Regions from separate parts of the Halalkalibacter sp. HAAS-P013 genome, predicted to be linked through region 3. Evidence: predicted binding sites of a transcription regulator. Region 3 holds the regulator's gene; each other region holds the start of a gene.
The links. Region 3 encodes Rex, which represses fermentation and respiration genes when NADH is low (regulators of the CRP and FNR family bind a similar motif). Its sites were predicted from a motif close to TTGTGAAATATTTCACAA; they were not measured.
Positions count from the first base shown of each region.

Region 1: AC1FXP_RS15405 (cytochrome ubiquinol oxidase subunit I) is a predicted target of Rex. The motif match lies at 2,929-2,946, and genes of this name have one in related genera.
Region 2: hcp (hydroxylamine reductase) is a predicted target of Rex. The motif match lies at 3,668-3,685, and genes of this name have one in related genera.

Region 1 covers NZ_JBWQTU010000011.1:131,666-137,833, reverse strand. The annotation lists gene AC1FXP_RS15425 (glutamine--tRNA ligase/YqeY domain fusion protein) at 1-451, opposite strand, end outside; gene AC1FXP_RS15420 (glycerol-3-phosphate acyltransferase) at 899-1,462, shown strand; gene truA (tRNA pseudouridine(38-40) synthase TruA) at 1,529-2,263, shown strand; gene AC1FXP_RS15410 (hypothetical protein) at 2,439-2,816, shown strand; gene AC1FXP_RS15405 (cytochrome ubiquinol oxidase subunit I) at 3,001-4,341, shown strand; gene AC1FXP_RS15400 (cytochrome d ubiquinol oxidase subunit II) at 4,338-5,351, shown strand; gene cydS (cytochrome bd oxidase small subunit CydS family protein) at 5,366-5,467, shown strand; gene cydD (thiol reductant ABC exporter subunit CydD) at 5,471-6,168, shown strand, end outside.
Region 2 covers NZ_JBWQTU010000008.1:215,582-221,749, forward strand. The annotation lists gene uvsE (UV DNA damage repair endonuclease UvsE) at 1-88, shown strand, start outside; gene AC1FXP_RS12770 (YhgE/Pip domain-containing protein) at 324-1,787, shown strand; gene hcp (hydroxylamine reductase) at 1,924-3,591, opposite strand; gene AC1FXP_RS12780 (2-oxoacid:acceptor oxidoreductase family protein) at 3,794-4,807, shown strand; gene AC1FXP_RS12785 (thiamine pyrophosphate-dependent enzyme) at 4,807-6,168, shown strand, end outside.
Region 3 covers NZ_JBWQTU010000024.1:16,576-22,743, forward strand. The annotation lists gene AC1FXP_RS21500 (hypothetical protein) at 1-419, shown strand, start outside; gene AC1FXP_RS21505 (hypothetical protein) at 373-771, shown strand; gene AC1FXP_RS21510 (ABC transporter ATP-binding protein) at 1,081-3,015, opposite strand; gene AC1FXP_RS21515 (redox-sensing transcriptional repressor Rex) at 3,486-4,121, shown strand; gene AC1FXP_RS21520 (twin-arginine translocase TatA/TatE family subunit) at 4,231-4,413, shown strand; gene tatC (twin-arginine translocase subunit TatC) at 4,431-5,183, shown strand; gene AC1FXP_RS21530 (DoxX family protein) at 5,430-5,966, shown strand; gene AC1FXP_RS21535 (MDR family MFS transporter) at 6,110-6,168, shown strand, end outside.

The DNA of each region.
Region 1 (6,168 bases), on a different contig from region 3:
AGTTTTCCTCAATAGAACGATCGCGATAAGGGCTATCCTTACCTGGCTCTGTTAACGTACCACGGTATTCTCGGATTTCCTCTGGGGATAAATCGTCGACATATGCTTTTCTCTTCTTTATAAGAAGGACAGCTCTTTCGTACATTTCTTGAAAATAATCAGAAGCAAAGAATAATCCATCCCAATCATAGCCAAGCCATGTAACATCCTCTTTAATTGCATGAACATACTCTGAGTCTTCCTTCAACGGGTTGGTATCATCAAAGCGTAAGTTCGTTTTTCCATTGAATTCATCTGCTAAATCAAAGTTAATAACGATCGATTTGGCATGGCCGATATGTAAGTATCCATTAGGTTCTGGTGGAAAACGAGTAATCACATGGTTTCGCTTACCTGAATCTAAGTCTTCTTTTATGATATTTCTAATAAAGTTAGAAGAATTATGTTCCATATTTATCACCCTTTCGTGTAAGTATTGTGTATTATATTTTTTCCATAATACACATGTAATAGACAATATTGTATCACAAGTCATTGTTTGAACAAACGATCGTTTATTAGAGCTTGTTTAATGGGGGAGTTAAGCAGGTAAGACAAATAAAACATGAAATTTAATGGAGTGACCTATGGAGTTCTTTAGCTGAGAGGAAAAGGACCTGAAAGAAGTTAGCAGGAGAATTCGTGTAGTTATCGAGAAGTAAAAGGACATAAAATACGGAAACAGTGGATTTTGTGTCCTTTACTAAGGGAAATAGAACATAAAAAGCAGTTAAAGTGATCTGACTATATTGTCACGAAAATTGGCAAGTCTTTCATCTTTGATAAAGATTATATCCGATAACGCCGACTTCGTTTATACTAGAATAGTAGAAATGAATATTGGAAAAGAGGTATTTGAATGATGTTGTTTCTAATGTTCTGTGTGATCGCTTACGTTATTGGTTCAATTCCAACTGGAAAAATAGTAGCTAAACTTAATGGCATAGACATTCAAGCAGTAGGTACAAAAAATATAGGCGCAAGCAATGTCTATTTAAATTTAGGCAAGAAAATGGCTTTCTTAGTCTTAATTGGTGACGTGAGTAAAGCGTTCTTGATGGTTGCGTTTGCTGCACAATTTTTTAATGGTGGTCAAACGATGGTCATTGCTTTATGTGTCATTATTGGAAATCTGAAATCTATCTTTTTAAATTTCACGGGCGGCAAAGGCATTGCTACTAGCTTAGGAATCTTTTTAGCGACAGAACCGGTGGCTTTGCTTTTTATTGGCGTACTTTGGTTACTAGGATTAGCGTTTAAAAAGTACATCTTATTAACGGGAGTTGCTGCGATTCTGGTTGTTCCGTACCAATATATAGGCTATGAGGAAAAAATGGCAGTTGTCTCAGCTTTTCTAATTGTCTTGTTTATGCTTTTAAAACATAATGAAAACATGAAATGGGCTCGAGGGAGTAAAGCGTGAATATAGATGCTTGAAAAAGGGAGACAATAGAATAGGAACGTTACGGGTATTTGAAGGAGATAATAAATGAATAATTACAAGTTAACCGTCCAATATGATGGAGCTAGGTATAAAGGCTGGCAGCGTCTTGGTAATACGGAAAATACGATACAAGGAAAAATCGAAAATGTCTTATCTGAAATGGTAGGGAGAAACATCGAAATTATTGGTTCTAGTAGAACAGATGCAGGTGTACATGCACTCGCTCAAGTAGCAAATGTTAAGCTAATTGAAAAGATGGCAGAATCTGAAATCCAAAATTATTTGAACCGCTATTTGCCGCAGGATATAAGTGTTACAGACGTTTCTTCTGTCCATGACCGTTTTCACGCTAGATACAATGCTAAGGATAAAACGTATTTGTATAAAATTTGGAATGAAAGCTATCCAAATCCTTTTATGCGAAAACATAGTTTGCATGTTGAAAAGAAGCTTGATGTAGAAAAAGTGAGGAAAGCAGCTCATTATTTTGTCGGTGAACATGATTTCACAGCTTTTTCTAATGCTAAGTCAAAGAAAAAATCGATGGTACGACATATTTATTCCATTACGATTGAGGAAGAGGCTGGGTTCATCAATATTAGAATTCGAGGGAACGGCTTTCTTTATAATATGGTTAGAAAAATGGTAGGAACGTTGATCCATGTTGGATTAGGCGAAGTGCAGCCTGAAGAGGTAAAAACGATTTTGGAGTCGAATGATCGGAGCTTAGCGGGCTTTGCTGATGCAAATGGGTTGTATTTAGAGAATATTGGGTATTAATTATGTATGAAGGAGAAATAAAGGAAAAACGGTGCAGCGCTTATATCTTCGCACCGTTTTTCTCTTTTGTAGACAGTCTTAGAAATCTCTCAAAATAGCATAGTTTTCGGCGCTAAGTATAAAACAAAGCAATAACGTACAAGTTATTAGTAGAAAAACGTAAAGGAGAGCATAGATGAGTAGGTTAATAGGCTTTCTAATCGGCGTATTATATACAGACTGGCTCTTTCATACAGACAATGTGAATGCTTTTGGCTTTGCGGCTACGACAACTGGAGAACGCATCGGTGCCTTGCTATTTGCCGGGGGAGTGACAGTTGTCTTTTATATTGTATGTGCAAAAATATTTTCGTCCTCTTTCTTTCATGGTGTAATAGCTGCCTCAGGATTTTTTGCTAGTTTTGATATTGTCGTTATTCATTGGATTTTCGAACTTCATCGATTGACACATGGACCAGAAGCTGACATTATTGAACCGATTTTAGTTGTCGTCGGGATAATTCTATTAGTATACGGTATAAAAAAAGAGAAGAAAGAGTATTCGGCAAGCTAGCTAGTAAAAGTCCGTAAGAACAACCTTAAGATCCAGGTCTTAAGGTTGTTTTCTATGCTCCGGTACGTAATTGTCAAAAATTCATCACTCTTCTGTAACGAAATTGTTCAATTTGTGATGTAGTTCACATACATTTTGCTTATACAATAACAATATCTTCACATTAGAGAAGAGGAGGAGAAAGATGGATTCAGTTGAATTTAGTCGATATTTAACGATGCTGACATTGTCTGTGCATGTTATTTTTGCCACACTCGGTGTCGGTGTTCCGATTATGATAACTATTGCTCATTGGCTAGGTTTAAAAAAGCAGGATGAGCATTATCTTTTATTAGCAAAACGTTGGGCTCGTGGTTATGTCATAACTGTTGCTGTAGGTGTCGTAACAGGGACAGCGATTGCTTTGCAATTAGCTCTATTATGGCCACGGTTTATGGAGTTTGCGGGGCAGCTTGTCGCGCTCCCACTATTTATGGAGACATTCGCGTTTTTCTTTGAAGCGATCTTCCTCGGGATTTATTTGTATACATGGGATCGATTCAAAAACCCGAAGCGTCATTTTTATTTACTAGCTCCAGTAGTATTAGGGTCGGCCATGTCGGCACTATTTATTACGTCAGTGAATGCTTTTATGAATACACCACAAGGGTTCACGTTAGTTGATGGACAATTAACTAATATTCAGCCGCTTGTTGCGATGTTTAATCCAGCGATGCCTACGAAAGTGGCACATGTGTTGACATCAGCGTATATGACAACAGCGTTTGTCTTAGCCTCTATTGCAGCGTATCACTTGTTGAAAGGAAACCGTCATGAGTATCACCGTAAAGCCTTAGCTTTAACGATGAAAGTTGCCCTTATCTTTTCCATAGCAACAGCACTTGTCGGTGATTTATCAGGGAAGTTTTTAGCTGAGTATCAGCCAGAAAAACTAGCTGCTGCTGAATGGCATTTTGAAACAGAGGGAGAGGCTCCTCTCGTTCTATACGGTGTATTAACAGAAACAAATGAAGTAAAATATGCGATTCGAATTCCGTATGCTCTCAGTATTCTTGTCCACAGTAATCCTTTTGGAGTCGTTACAGGGTTAAATGATATTCCCGAAGAATATCACCCGCCATTAGTCGTCCATTATTTCTTTGACATTATGGTGACGATTGGAATTTGGTTAACGGTATTATCACTGTTTTATTGGCTAGCTCTCTGGCGTGGATGGGCTGTTATTAAGACGCGTTTATTCCGCATCCTTCTTGTTGCATCCGGTCCTCTAGCGATGATTGCGATTGAAGCAGGCTGGTGGTTCACTGAAGTTGGACGTCAGCCTTGGATTATGCGTGGATTTATGACTACGGCAGAAGGAGCAACTGATTCGCCATATGTATGGGTAATGTTTATTGCGTTTGCGATTCTTTATATTATTCTTATGGTTGGTACAGCTGTTGTGTTAACACGGATGTTTAAAAAGAATCCAGTAGAGCGAGAACTCGAAAAGCTTACAGATGAACAAAGGAGTGTTGCGAAATGACAATTGAGGTGATAGGAATATCGGTATTATGGTTGTTCCTATTTGGCTATGTCATCGTAGCATCGATTGATTTCGGTGCTGGATTCTTTAATGCCTCGACGATCGTTACAAGGAAACATCATATTGTTAATACAGTCATCCAGCGATATTTATCGCCTGTTTGGGAAATTACGAATGTCTTTCTTGTATTCTTCTTTGTTGGGATGATAGGATTTTTCCCACAGACAGCTTATTACTTTGGTACAGTGCTTTTAATTCCGATAAGCATTTCGATCATTTTGCTTGCACTTCGTGGAAGTTATTATGCATTCGGAACATATGGGACAAAAGGACATGTCGGTTACACACTTATGTACGGAGTGACCGGTGTCCTAATCCCGGCATCACTTTCGACGGCATTAATTGTCTCACAAGGAGGATTCATTCGTGAAACGGCAACTGGACGAATTGAACTAGATTATATTGCCTTATTTACTAGTCCGTTTGCTTGGTCAATTGTTGTATTGAGCCTTGTAAGTGTGTTGTTTATTTCAGCTAGTTTCTTAGCTTACTATTCATCTGTTGCTCAGGATAAAAAGGCTTTGAAGCTATTTAAGAAGTACACATGGATTTGGAGCTTCCCGACGATTGTGACGGCTTTAGGGATTATTATTGAGATGAGATGGCATAACCCAGCTCACTTTGAAGGACTCGTTTCACTTTGGTGGCTTTTTGCTTTGTCGTTTATTTGTTTCTTGCTCAGTTTATGGCTCTTAAAGACGAGAAACTACGGATGGTCATTTATTTTCGTTGTGCTTCAGTTTGCGTTAGCCTTTTATGCTTATGGCGTATCAAGGTATCCGTATTTACTGTATCCACACTTAACGATCTATGATAGCTTTACAAACGAAACGATGGCATATGCGCTTATCACAGTGTTTATTTTAGGTTTGATGCTTTTAATACCGTCGCTCTATCTAGTGTTTAAATTGTTTATTATGAATAAGCCATATATTCAAAGTGGCAAATAAGGAGGAAGTAAAAAATGCACAACTTTTTGTTGTTTTACGCACCGCTTCTTGTTGCTGTGCTAGCCATGGTTATTTCCTTTTTCGTAGCAAATAAAAGCACGAAGTATGAGGACTAATCGATGAAGTCACTTCAGAAGCTAGCATCAGCTGAGAAAGGGCGCTATTACGCATTGTATATCATTGCGGTGTCTCTGGGGATCGTTGTGATATCTCAAGCGTACTTGATTGTTTCCATTGTTGATGACCTATTTATAAATAAACAAACGTTTGATCAAACTCTACCGTTGTTATTTGTGTTATTAGGTGTCCTACTTGTTAGGGCATCTTTATCTTATTTAAGTGGCAAGATCGGGGTGGAAATGGCAGCGAGAATAAAGCAAAAATATCGAGAACGTCTGTTACAGTCATATGGGAGTCGCTCGATTATGGCATCCACGCGAGGGCAGTCGGGCTCAAAAATGAGTGTGATGTTGGATGCGGTTGATGAATTAGACAGTTTTTTTAGCAAGTATGTTCCGCAAAAGATCCTAACGACGATGGTCCCACTTATGATCTTAATCGTGGTGTTTAGCCAACACTTTTATTCTGGTCTTATTATTTTGGTGACCGCCCCGTTTATTCCGCTATTTATGGCTATTGTTGGCGGTATGACACAACGAAAGTCAGAAGAAAAGCTTGATAGCCTAAAAGCTTTTTCTGGACGTTTTCTTGATACGATTCAAGGACTCGAAAGCTTAAAGCTATATGGTCGATCAAAGCACTACAAAGAAGTCATTCGAAAAAGCAGTCTCGATTTTCGTGATACGACGATGGGGAT
Region 2 (6,168 bases), on a different contig from region 3:
GAAAGATAAAGCGGCATTAAGGCTTGTCGAAGAGTTAGGCAAAGTGCGAGGGTTTAAGAGAATTAATGGTGGGGAGATAGAGATGTAAGGGACAGGAACTACGACCCACTATCTAGAGGGTTTCAACTTGTCCCTTTGTCCTTTCAACTCTATGAAAAAAGTCTTCCTGTTTAATGAGGCAGGAGGGCTTTTTTAGTAGTAGTTAATGATGGGTCAATGAACCTGTCCCTCCGATCCACGTCATCGAGCAAGACGGGGATGAGGTCCAGGTTGAAGCCGCACCAGGTTGGTTCTACTATCAAGGGAATATGATAGGGCGTGAATTGCCATGGAATATCGACATTTCCTACATGCTCGATGGGGAAGAAGTTCTTGCAGATGAGTTAGCAGGAAACGAGGGCCGGTTACTGCTCACAATCAAAACATCAGAAAATGAACGAGTAGACCCTTCGTTTTTTGAAAACTATACGATGCAAATCTCTCTCACTCTTAATACCGAGATCATTAGCAATATCCAAGCACCAGATGCAACGATGGCGAATGTAGGGAAGAAGAGACAATTAACGTATACGGTCATGCCTGATAGTGATGCGGATATTAGTTTTCTTGCTGATGTTGTCGATTTTGAAATGGAAGGGATCGACATTTCAGCTATTCCGTTATCAATGGCGCTTGATCATCTAGAAACGGACGAAATGACGAGCGAAATGCGAACGTTAAGTGATGCGATTCAAGAAATAAATAACGGTGTGTCTGTTTTAAACACAGGTGTATCGGAATTAAACGATGGTGTTCAAAGTTTGAACTCTGGTTCTCGACAATATGGGGCAGGGATGATCGAAATAAAGAATGCTTCCTCTGAAATCATCAATGCTTCCCGGATAATTGATGAATCACTCAGGACACTATACAGGGGACTGAATGGCACATCAGGTGAGATGGATTTGAGTGATTTAGCGCAATTGCCAGAAGGGTTATCGATTATGGCAGATGGGCTTAATGAGGTAGGGGGTGGATTAACCCAATTAAAAGAACACTATGAGATGGCATTTTCAGCATTAAATGAAGCGATCAACGGTATTCCAGCTTCTGCTGTATCCGAAGAAGACATTCAGCAATTATACGCAAGCGGTGCGGATCCAGATACAATTGAAAAGTTACTAGATGTGTATGTTGCTGCCCAAACAGCAAAAGGAACATATGACAATGTGAAAGAAGCGTTTGCTGCTGTTGGCAAGACGTTAGAAGGAACTAGCGGCGCTGTCTCTGACATAAGCAATCAGTTACGCACGATGGCAAAAGAGCTTTCCGTCGCTTTTGAGAGTATGGAAGGATTGGACGCATTAGGTGAGTTAGAAGAAGGAATCGGTTTGTTTGCCAAAAATTATGGCGAGTTTCATGCAGGCCTCGTTTCTTATACAGACGGTGTCGCGCAGCTGGCAAACTCTTACAGCGAGATTGATTCAGGGTTCGGGGAAGTGGCAAAAGGGACATCGGAGCTGAGTGACAGTGTCGGAGAGCTTCATAATGGTACAGAAGAATTAGCTGATACTACAAATGATTTACCAGAACAGATGCAAGAAGAGATTGATGCAATGAGGGACCAATTCGATAAGTCAGATTTTGAGCCCGTTTCGTTTGTATCACCGAAAAATACAAACATTGCATCTGTCCAATTTATTCTCAAAACAGAACCGATTGAAGTAGAAGAAGAGGAAGAACCAACTTTCGATGAGGAAGAAGAGAAAGTAAGTTTTTGGGAGCGTCTCAGAAATTTGTTTCTCTAAGGGACGAGGGGAACTGGTAGAGACCACTGAAAAAGGGAAAACCACCCTTTTTCAGTGGCCTGGAACTGGTCATGTCTCAAAAGAGAAGGCATTCTACGTACCGTTTTTGCGCTACGTAGAATGCCTTTCATTATATCTATAAATTTTCTCCTGCTGTTACCGTCTCAGGCATGAACATTTCGATATCATCTGTTACGTTCGTGATGCCACCAATGTTGAATTTCTCTATCAACATATTTTTTACATTTTCTGATAAGAATGCTGGCAAAGTTGGACCGACATGGATGTTTTTCACATCAAGGTACAGTAAGGATAAGAAGACAATCACGGCTTTTTGCTCATACCAGGCAATGTTATAAGATAATGGTAGATCGTTGATACTTTCTAACCCAAACGCTTCTTTTAACTTTAATGCAATCTGGACCAATGAATAAGAATCGTTACATTGTCCGGCATCTAGTACTCTTGGAATCCCATTAATATCTCCTAAATCTAGCTTATTATATCGGTATTTCGCACAGCCAGCTGTTAAAATGACTGTATCTTTAGGTAACTCTTCAGCAAAGTTTTTATAATACTTTCTGCTTTTATGTCTACCATCACAACCCGCCATAACAAAGAACTGTTTGATATCACCATTTTTTACAGCCTCAACGACATTGTCAGCCAGTTTTAGGACTTGATCATGTGCAAACCCACCAACAATTTCCCCTTTTTCAATTTCTACTGGTGCCTCACATTGTTTGGCATGCTCGATGAGTGCAGAAAAATCTTTCGTTCCATCTTCCTTTTTTTCTATATGACTAACACCTTCAACACCTGTTGCACCTGTTGTGTACATGCGGTTTTTGTATGAAGCTTTTGGTGGGACAATGCAGTTTGTCGTCATGAGAATAGGACCATTAAAACTCTCAAACTCACGTGTCTGCTCCCACCAAGCATTTCCATAGTTTCCGACAAAGTGATTATACTTTTTAAATGCCGGGTAGTAGTTAGCTGGAAGCATTTCACTATGCGTATAAACATCAACTCCTGTTCCTTCCGTTTGAGCAAGGAGTTGTTCCATATCTTTTAAATCATGACCACTTATTAAAATTCCCGGGTTGTTACGAACGCCGATGTTGACCTTTGTGATTTCAGGGTTCCCATAGGTGGTTGTATTGGCGTTATCTAAAAGCTCCATTGCATGAACGCCATATTTCCCACATTCCATGGATAAGCCTACTAATTCATCTATCGATAGGTCATCATTCGTCACGTCAGCAAGTGCTTTTTGCATAAATGCATAAAGATCGTCTTGCTGATATCCCAAGTGATTCGCATGCTCCAAATAAGCTGCTAATCCTTTTAGCCCATATACGATGAGTTCCCGTAATGAACGGATGTCTTCGTCTCTAGTTGCAAGGATACTTACTTCTTGGCTAGCTGATTTCATTTCAATTTCCTCATTCGTTTCAGCATACCAAGTGACAAAGTCACCCGTGTTTTCTACCATATGACCAGCGTTTGTAACAGCAAATTTTGTCTCTTCGCGAAGTGATAAGCCTTTTCTTATATGATTATAGAAGTCTTCTTTATCCCAATTGGCATTCGTTATTGTCATAAAAAGAGATGTAACGATATATTTATCTGTTTCCTTTTTATTTACGCCTAGTTCTCGTGCGACATTATTGACAATAGCAACGCCTTTAATTGTATAGATAAGTAAATCTTGCATATTAGCAAGATCATCCTTTTTCCCACATACCCCAACGATTGTACAACCAGTCCCTTTTGCAGTTTCTTGACATTGATAACAGAACATACTCATAATCCTTACCTCCAGTAAATTACTTTGTAATTTTGATTACATTAATGGTAACAAGTTGTTCTGAAAGAGGTTGTGATGTAAATCACTTAAAAGGGCAGTATGATTTGAATCACAGCAAAGAAATTCATACCTTCTATAATGAAAAGGACAGTTTATCAATGATAAGCAACTATTAAAAAGTGTAGGAGGGAATGTTTTGTCAATTTTACCGCAAAAAAATGAGCTTGGTTTTTTCGAAATTCGCTTAGAATCGATCGGCGGTTTAGGAGCGAACCTAGCAGGAAAGATGCTAGCAGAAGCAGGAGTATTAGGTCTTGGATTAAATGGTTCGAACTTCTCTACATACGGTTCAGAGAAAAAAGGGTCTCCTGTGAAAAGTTTTATTCGCTATTGTGAACCGGATGTAGAAATACGTGCACACAGTCCGATTGAAGAACCACATGTAATCGGTGTTTTTCATGAAGCCTTATATAAAATGGTCAATGTCACAAGTGGCATGAGGCCTGATGGCATAGTTCTTGTTAATTCAACAAGACAGTTTGAAGAAATAAAAACAGACTTAAAAATAGAGCAAGGAACCGTAGCTATTGTCGATGCCTTAAGTATTGCCGTTGAAGAAAAAACGAAGGTAAATACAGCTATGCTCGGTGCCCTCTTTAAAATATGTGACTTTCTAGATCCAGATGTTATGAGAGATGTGATTCGTAAAACATTTGAAAACAAATATCCACATTTAGTAGATTCGAATATTCGTACCTTTGATCGTGGTTTTCATGAAGTAAGATTTAAAACATTCGAAGAGCGTAAAGAGGTAGTAAAGCAAACGTTTGAACGTCCTCAAGTTCAATTAGGCTACTTAACTCAAGAAATTGGTGGTACGATCACGGCTCAAGGAAATAGTGTGTTAAAGGACGTAAGCGGCTCGCGTCAAGGGTTCTTACCACAGTTAGAGGTAGAAAAATGTATTAATTGTGCTGCCTGTGATACGGTTTGCCCTGATTTTTGCTTCGTCTGGGAAGAAGGGGAAGATAAAAGAGGTCGAAAGCAAATGTTTCTGAAAGGAATTGACTATCAATATTGCAAAGGTTGTTTAAAATGTGTAGAAGCTTGTCCGACTTCCGCACTAACAGACTTGCGAGAAATGATTGGGTTTTCCGATGAAAATCGTGTGAAACAAAACTTTCCTTACATAGTAGGAGGTCATTCATAATGGTGATGGTAAAAGAAACGGTTAAAGAGATACATGTAGCAAAACAAACAACGACATTTGAATCGGGAAATGAAATGGCTGCCATGGCAGCTGCGCAAATTAACTACCATATTATGGGTTATTTTCCGATTACGCCTTCAACAGAAGTTGCCCAATACTTAGACCAAATGAAAGCTCGTGGTGAACATGATATCAAATTAATTCCAGCTGACGGGGAACATGGTTCGGCAGGTATTTGCTACGGGGCCTCAGCTACGGGTGCACGAGTGTTCAATGCAACGAGTGCGAATGGGTTTTTATATATGATTGAACAATTACCTGTGCAGGCTGGAACGCGTTTTCCAATGGTTATGAATCTCGTAACTCGTGCTGTCAGTGGGCCGCTTGATATTCGTGGTGATCATTCCGATCTTTACTATGGGTTAAATACTGGGTGGATAATATTAACGGCAAGAACTCCTCAAGCGGTTTATGATATGAATATCATGGCTTTAAAAATTGCCGAAAACGCTAGAGTTCGTCTACCAGTCATTGTTGCGTATGATGGTTTCTTTACATCTCATCAAAAAAGAAAAGTAGACTATTTTACAGATCGGAAAGTTGTTCAACAATTTGTAGGTGAATGTCCGACTAATTACCATTTTGCTCGTGATCCGAAGAAACCTGTTACGATTGGTGCTCATATGAATGGTGGCGATTTGATTAATAACCATTTTCAACAATCAGAAGCCATCTATGCCGCAGGTGAAGTTTTTAAAGAAGTCGTCTCTGAGTATGCGAAGGTATCAGGACGGGAGTATTCCGTACTAGATCTTTATCAGATGGAAGATGCAGAAGTGGCCCTATTTTTATTAAACTCAGCAGCAGAATCAGCGAAGGATGTAGTCGACTGCTATCGTAAAAAAGGAATCAAAGTAGGCGTCATCAGTCCTAATATCATTCGTCCATTCCCTGCAAAGGAAATAAGAGAAGCACTAAAGAATGTGAAGGCACTTCTAGTAGGAGAGCGTGCAGATTCATACGGTGCAAATGGCCCTAACTTAACACATGAAGTAAAATCAGCTCTTCAGGACGACAAGAACAATCAAACCATTGTGTTAAGCCGAGTATTTGGTTTGGGTGGAAAAGACTTTTATGCGGATGATGCAAAAAAGCTTTTTAATATGGCTATTGATGCAGCCGACAAAGGGTATGCAGATCAACCGTTTGATTATTACGGACATGTTCCTGGCAACCCAGAACATGCATTAACACCAATCCTTACGCCGCAACATGGAGATGTCTATAAATCAGGATTAATCGATGTGAAAATGGATGAAGAAACACAGAAATTGAAGGTGAAAATACCACCGCTCCGTAAT
Region 3 (6,168 bases):
TTCTCTATATGCTACAATTAACAGGAGAACAGACCCATATAGGAATGGCATTTGACCGGTTATTAAATGGAGATATCCGTTATATTACAGATACGATTCAGAGAAAAATGGCTATGAATTTGAAGATCTTCCGTCATTCAAACTGGACGCAGCTATTTGTTACGAGTTACTTGTTAGGAGCCATTATTCTTTGGCGTAGACGACTGCAGCTTGAAGGACGGGATAAGCAGCTCTTTTTACAAACCGGAGTCGTTGCTTCATTTGCATTGCTTTTGTTAAATGATTCAGGAGTCGTTGCAGCTGCGACATCAATGTTCTGTGTCGTGTCAGCCCATTATTACTGGTTGTCTGTAAGCAAGGAGGAGAATAATTTTGCAGTTGGAAAAACGATTAATCCTAGCCAGGCGGTTGAGGATTAGTGTTCTCATAGTGATCGCAGTTGCGCTAGCTATGGATTATTTTCCTGGATTAACAGAAGGATTGATTGGAAAAAACTTAGTTTTTGTAATACTTGGTTTTTGTTTTGTGGTCGCTGTTGTAGCTGAATTATTGATACCAAGAAAAGAGAATCGAAAAGTAAATGTTCCTTTGTTTGAACATGATTTATTTTTTCTTTTTTACGTCGTTGCTGTGATTGGACTTTATAGTTTATTAGGAGGACGGTCACAAATAGGATTACATTTTACTCATCCTGTACTTTGGGTTTTTGTTGTGTATGCCTTTATTAAATGGAATCTTGATCGGAAACATGCAACGAAGGAACAAGAGTAGCGATGTGCGGAACCGTAACTACGTAATCGCAGCGCGCAGTCATTTTGACTGGGCGTTTTTTTCATTTTAAAATAAATGTTTGATTAATTGAGCAAGATGACAAAATAAAGGCGGGAGTTGGTAATGAATGATCTCTAAAGTCCTTCATCCTTTTGCTTGGATATATAATTTGGACTAACAAAAAAGAGAGACGAAAACCGATGGTGTTCGTCTCAATAAGCACTTTCTCTCTATCGAACCATTTTAATCATGACTACTACTTCGGATGTAGTTTTAACGCGGAGAAGGTATACAGAGGGGTTGACCCCTCTACTCCTGCAGTTCCTCCCATTCTTCCATGAGAGCTTCAATTTCGGTTTTTGCTTCATCAATTTCAGTTTGAATGGTTTGCGCTTTTTCGTGATCTGAATAAATAGAAGGATCACAAAGGTCTTCTTCTTTCTGAGCCATTGCCATTTCCAATGAGTCAATTTGCTTTTCGATTTCCTCAATTCTGCGTTGGCGCTGACGTTCGGCTTTTTTTGCCTCTTTGTCTTGTTCGTATGAGCGCTTATCTGCTTGTGTTCCAGCCGTTGTTTGGGTGGAGTTTGTTGCGTTCTCTTGTTGGCTTAGCAATTCACGTTGTTCCGTCTCATTTTTCTTTTCCACATAATAATCATAATCGCCAAGATAATTCGTGATCTGTCCTTCTTCTAGCTCAGCCATCCTTGTAGCAATGCGATTTAAGAAATAGCGGTCATGAGAAACAAATAACAAGGTTCCTGGATAATCGATTAGAGCATTTTCTAAAATTTCTTTTGCATCAAGATCCAAATGGTTTGTTGGCTCATCGAGAATTAGGAGATTTGCTTTTTTCATCATTAATTTTGCAAGGGCAAGTCGCGCTTTTTCTCCTCCACTTAACGTAGAAACAGGTTTTAGTACGTCATCACCGCTAAAAAGAAAGTTACCTAATACCGTTCTGATTTCTTTTTCGGGTAAGAGATTATGGTCATCCCACAGCTCGTGTAAAACGAGCTTGTTAGACTTTAGATTAGCTTGTTCTTGGTCATAATAACCGACTGTCACATTACTACCGAAGCGAATAACCCCATCTTTTAATGGAATATCTTTCATTAGTGCTTTTAGAAGTGTTGATTTCCCAGCGCCATTTGGCCCGATGAGTGCCACACTTTCTTCTCGATCAATCGAAAGGTTTAAATTTTGAAAGATCGTTTCATTACCATAAGCAACATGAAGATCAGTTGCACGGATAACCTCTTTTCCGCTTTGACGTTTAATCGCAAATGAAAAAGAAGCTGATTTCTCTGATCCAGCGGGACGGTCTAGTAAAGTCATTCGTTCGAGTTGTTTCCTACGACTTTGTGCTCGCTTCGTTGTCGAAGCTCTAGCAATGTTCCGTTGAATAAAGTCTTCTAACTTAGCGACTTCATCTTGTTGTTTCTCGTATTGTTTTAACTCGAGTTCGTAACGTTTTGCTTTTTCATCAAGATAAGCACTATAATTTCCTATGAATTTGGTTGATTTTGTTCGGGAGATTTCGATCACTTCTGTCACAATTTTATCTAAAAAGTAGCGGTCGTGGGACACGATAAGAATCGCACCCTTATAACCAACCAAATATTGTTCAAGCCAAGTAAGAGTTGCAATATCTAAGTGGTTGGTTGGTTCGTCAAGAATAAGAAGATCTGGCTTTGTTAACAATAACTTTGCTAACGCTAGTCTCGTTTTTTGACCACCACTTAATGTAGATATTTTTGTTTCGTAATCAAAGTCACCGAAATTCATCCCTGCAAGGACACCGCGAATGTCAGCTTCATACTGATAACCACCCTTATCTTTAAAAGTGATTTGAAGCTGATCATATTCTTTTAAAAGCTTGTTGTAACGAGTTTCGTTCTCGAGCAAGGAGGGATCAGACATTTGTAATTCCATGTCCCGAATTTGTTTTTCCATTTTACGTATAGGAGCAAAAACGGTTAACATCTCTTCCCAAATGGATAACTCTGATTCAAGGCCAGTATTTTGAGCAAGGTAGCCAAGCTCAGTTCCTTTTGGCATCATAACTTGTCCACTATCATAGGAAAGTTGCCCTGCAATTATTTTTAGTAATGTTGACTTACCTGCACCATTTCGTCCAACTAGGGCAACACGCTCCCCGGTTTGGATATCTAATTTAATATTTGTTAAAATGGGATCAATCCCAAAAGACTTACAAACATTATTACATTGTAAAATAATCATGGATTTCATTCCTAACTAATAAAATCTTTTCCTATAAAAAAACGTTTTTCATTAATAAAATGCGCCCAAAGTGGCAACGGCTCCACACGCCGTACGTATTTTGAGAAGAGCACTCAAAATACTAAAAAGAAAACGGCGGCTCTGTTTATTGCTAAGAGGTAACACCAAAAGGGAAAATGGCTCTTATCTAAAAAAAGTGGATACCGATTGGCAATGGCTCCGCGCGCCGTACGTATTTTGAGAAGAGCACTCAAAATACTAAAAAGAAAACGGCGGCTCCGCTCATTGCTAAGAGGTAACACCAAAAGGGAAAAGCGTCCTTTTGGTGTTACCTCTTAAGTGTATCGTAGAATGCATCTTTCAACAACTTCATGAACAGATGTGTGAAACGATTACAAACTCTGTGAAATGGTGTACAATAACGGTAGTCTTGAATTGCTAACTTAACGATGGTAGGAGGGAGGCAATGGATGAAAATTGATCAAACGAAGATACCTCAAGCAACAGCGAAGCGGTTGCCGCTTTATTATCGTTTCTTAGAAAATTTGTCTGCTTCAGGTAAGCAACGTGTCTCATCGACTGAATTAAGTGATGCAGTGAAAGTGGATTCGGCTACGATAAGACGTGACTTTTCTTATTTTGGAGCGCTAGGAAAAAAAGGCTATGGGTATAATGTGAATTATTTACTTTCTTTTTTTCGTAAAACGCTAGACCAAGATGAGTTGACAAAAGTTGTTCTTGTTGGTGTCGGGAATTTAGGAACGGCATTTTTACAATACAATTTTTCAAAAAATAATAACACAAGAATTGTAATGGCTTTTGATGTTGATGATCATAAAATTGGTGAGGAAATAGGCGGCGTAACGGTTCATCATCTAGGTGATCTTGAGAAAGTTATTGACCCAGAAGTAACGGTTGCCATTTTGACGGTGCCACAAGTTGCAGCACAGAAGATTGCAGATCAATTAGTCGCTGCAGGGATACAAGGGATATTAAACTTTACACCAGCTAGACTCGACGTACCGGAAACTGTACGCGTCCACCATATTGATCTTTCGGTTGAGCTACAAGCATTGGTTTATTTTTTAAAACATTACCCTGTGTAGCTTCTGTTTAAATAGGAGTGGTTTTCTCACACGGACGTGTAGCACGAGAAGCCATTGCCTTCTAATTGAACACACTCTATAATGAAAATAGGACAAGGAGGTGCTACCTATGGGTGGATTAGGAGCAGGCAGCATTGCATTGATTGCAATCGTTGCGTTACTAATTTTTGGTCCAAAGAAGTTGCCAGAGTTAGGAAAAGCTGCTGGGAATACATTACGTGAATTTAAAAACGCAACAAAAGGCTTAGCAGACGAAGATGAGAACAAGAAAAAAGATAACGATAAAGCCTAAGTAGGAAGGGTCTATAAATGGAACAAAGAGACATGTCGGTAATGGACCACATCGTGGAGCTTAGACGAAGAATTATTATAACTTTAGTCTTCTTCATCGTGGCACTAATTGCCGGCTTCTTTTTAGCTACACCGTTAATAACATACTTGCAAAGCACACCTACTGCTCAAGACTTGCCAATGAATGCTTTTAAGATGACGGATCCGATTCGGATATTTATGACATTTGCTTTTGCAAGTGCGCTCATTATCACGTTTCCAGTCATCTTGTATCAGCTTTGGGCGTTTGTTAGTCCTGGCTTACATGAGAAGGAACAAAAGGCTACACTTGCCTATATTCCGTTTGCTTTCATATTATTTCTAGCTGGTCTTTCGTTTTCGTACTTTGTTCTTTTCCCCTTTATCGTTCAATTTATGGGGAGTTTGTCAGAACGATTAGGAATTACTGAGCAGTATGGGATTAATGAATACTTTTCGTTTCTCTTTCAAGTAACGTTGCCATTTGGATTGTTATTTCAACTTCCTGTTATTGTGATGTTTTTTACCCGGTTAGGGATGCTAACACCGAGTTTACTAGCGCAGGTAAGGAAGTTTGCTTATTTCGTTTTGCTTGTAATAGCTGGTTTTATAACACCGCCAGAGATTTTGTCTCATTTGATGGTGACTTTGCCGTTATTGCTTCTTTATGAATTTAGTATCTGGGTGTCTTATCTGACCTATCGAAAAGTTCAAAGGTTGGAAAGAGAACGAGAAGAAAGCATAAAAGAGTGACTTCTGCTGTGATGGAAGTCACTCTTTTTTATACTGTTTTGTGAGATATTGAACATAGTTTGACATGTCTTTAAATAGGGTAGCCAAAAAGGTTGTCCTGTCCTATACTATGAATATAGAAAAGGTTGTGAAAACATTCACATAACAAAAAGGAATATCACAGCCGACTCTAAAAAAACATCAACTACTTCACTAATTCATGTGAAGTGTTGAACAAACAAAGAGCAAATAGAAGGAGGACTTACAATGATCGGTCAATTTTTCAGAGAAAACAAATATGTCGCGGGAGTATGGTTGTTCTTACGAGTATATCTAGGATGGTCTTGGTTAACAGCAGGATGGGGAAAGGTGACTGGAGACTTTAACGCAGGAGGCTATTTACAAGGATCCGTGGCAAACCCAGTGATGAGCGGGGAAGCGTTAATGTATCCAAACTACGTATCATTTTTAGAGAGTATAGCGATCCCGAACGCAGATATGTTTAGCTTTATGGTGGCCTGGGGAGAAGTATTAGTAGGATTAGGATTAATTTTAGGGGTATTCACATCAGCAGCAGCTTTCTTCGGAGTAGTAATGAACATGTCATTCTTGTTTGCCGGAACGATTTCTTCAAATCCGTGGATGATCTTAATCTCAATGTTTATTATAGTAGCAGGAGCCAATGCTGGTCGCTACGGTGGAGATAGATGGGTATTGCCATACTTGAAAAGCGTCGTATTTAAAAAGAGAAACAACGAAAATGGATTTGGAGCAGCTGGTAAAGGGTTAAAAGAAGCGATCTAAATGGAAAAAGAGGTAGACTCTAAAGAAAGAAGGGGTTTGCCTCTTATTGGTGGTTCTAGGTCGATCTAAATAGTGTTCCTGCATTAACACTTATGTTATGATACAGCTATAATATTTCGACAGACGAAATGGTGTGGATAACAATGAAAGTGTCAGGAAAGTGGATGGTCGTTGTAGCTGTGCTGCTCGGATCCTTTACAAT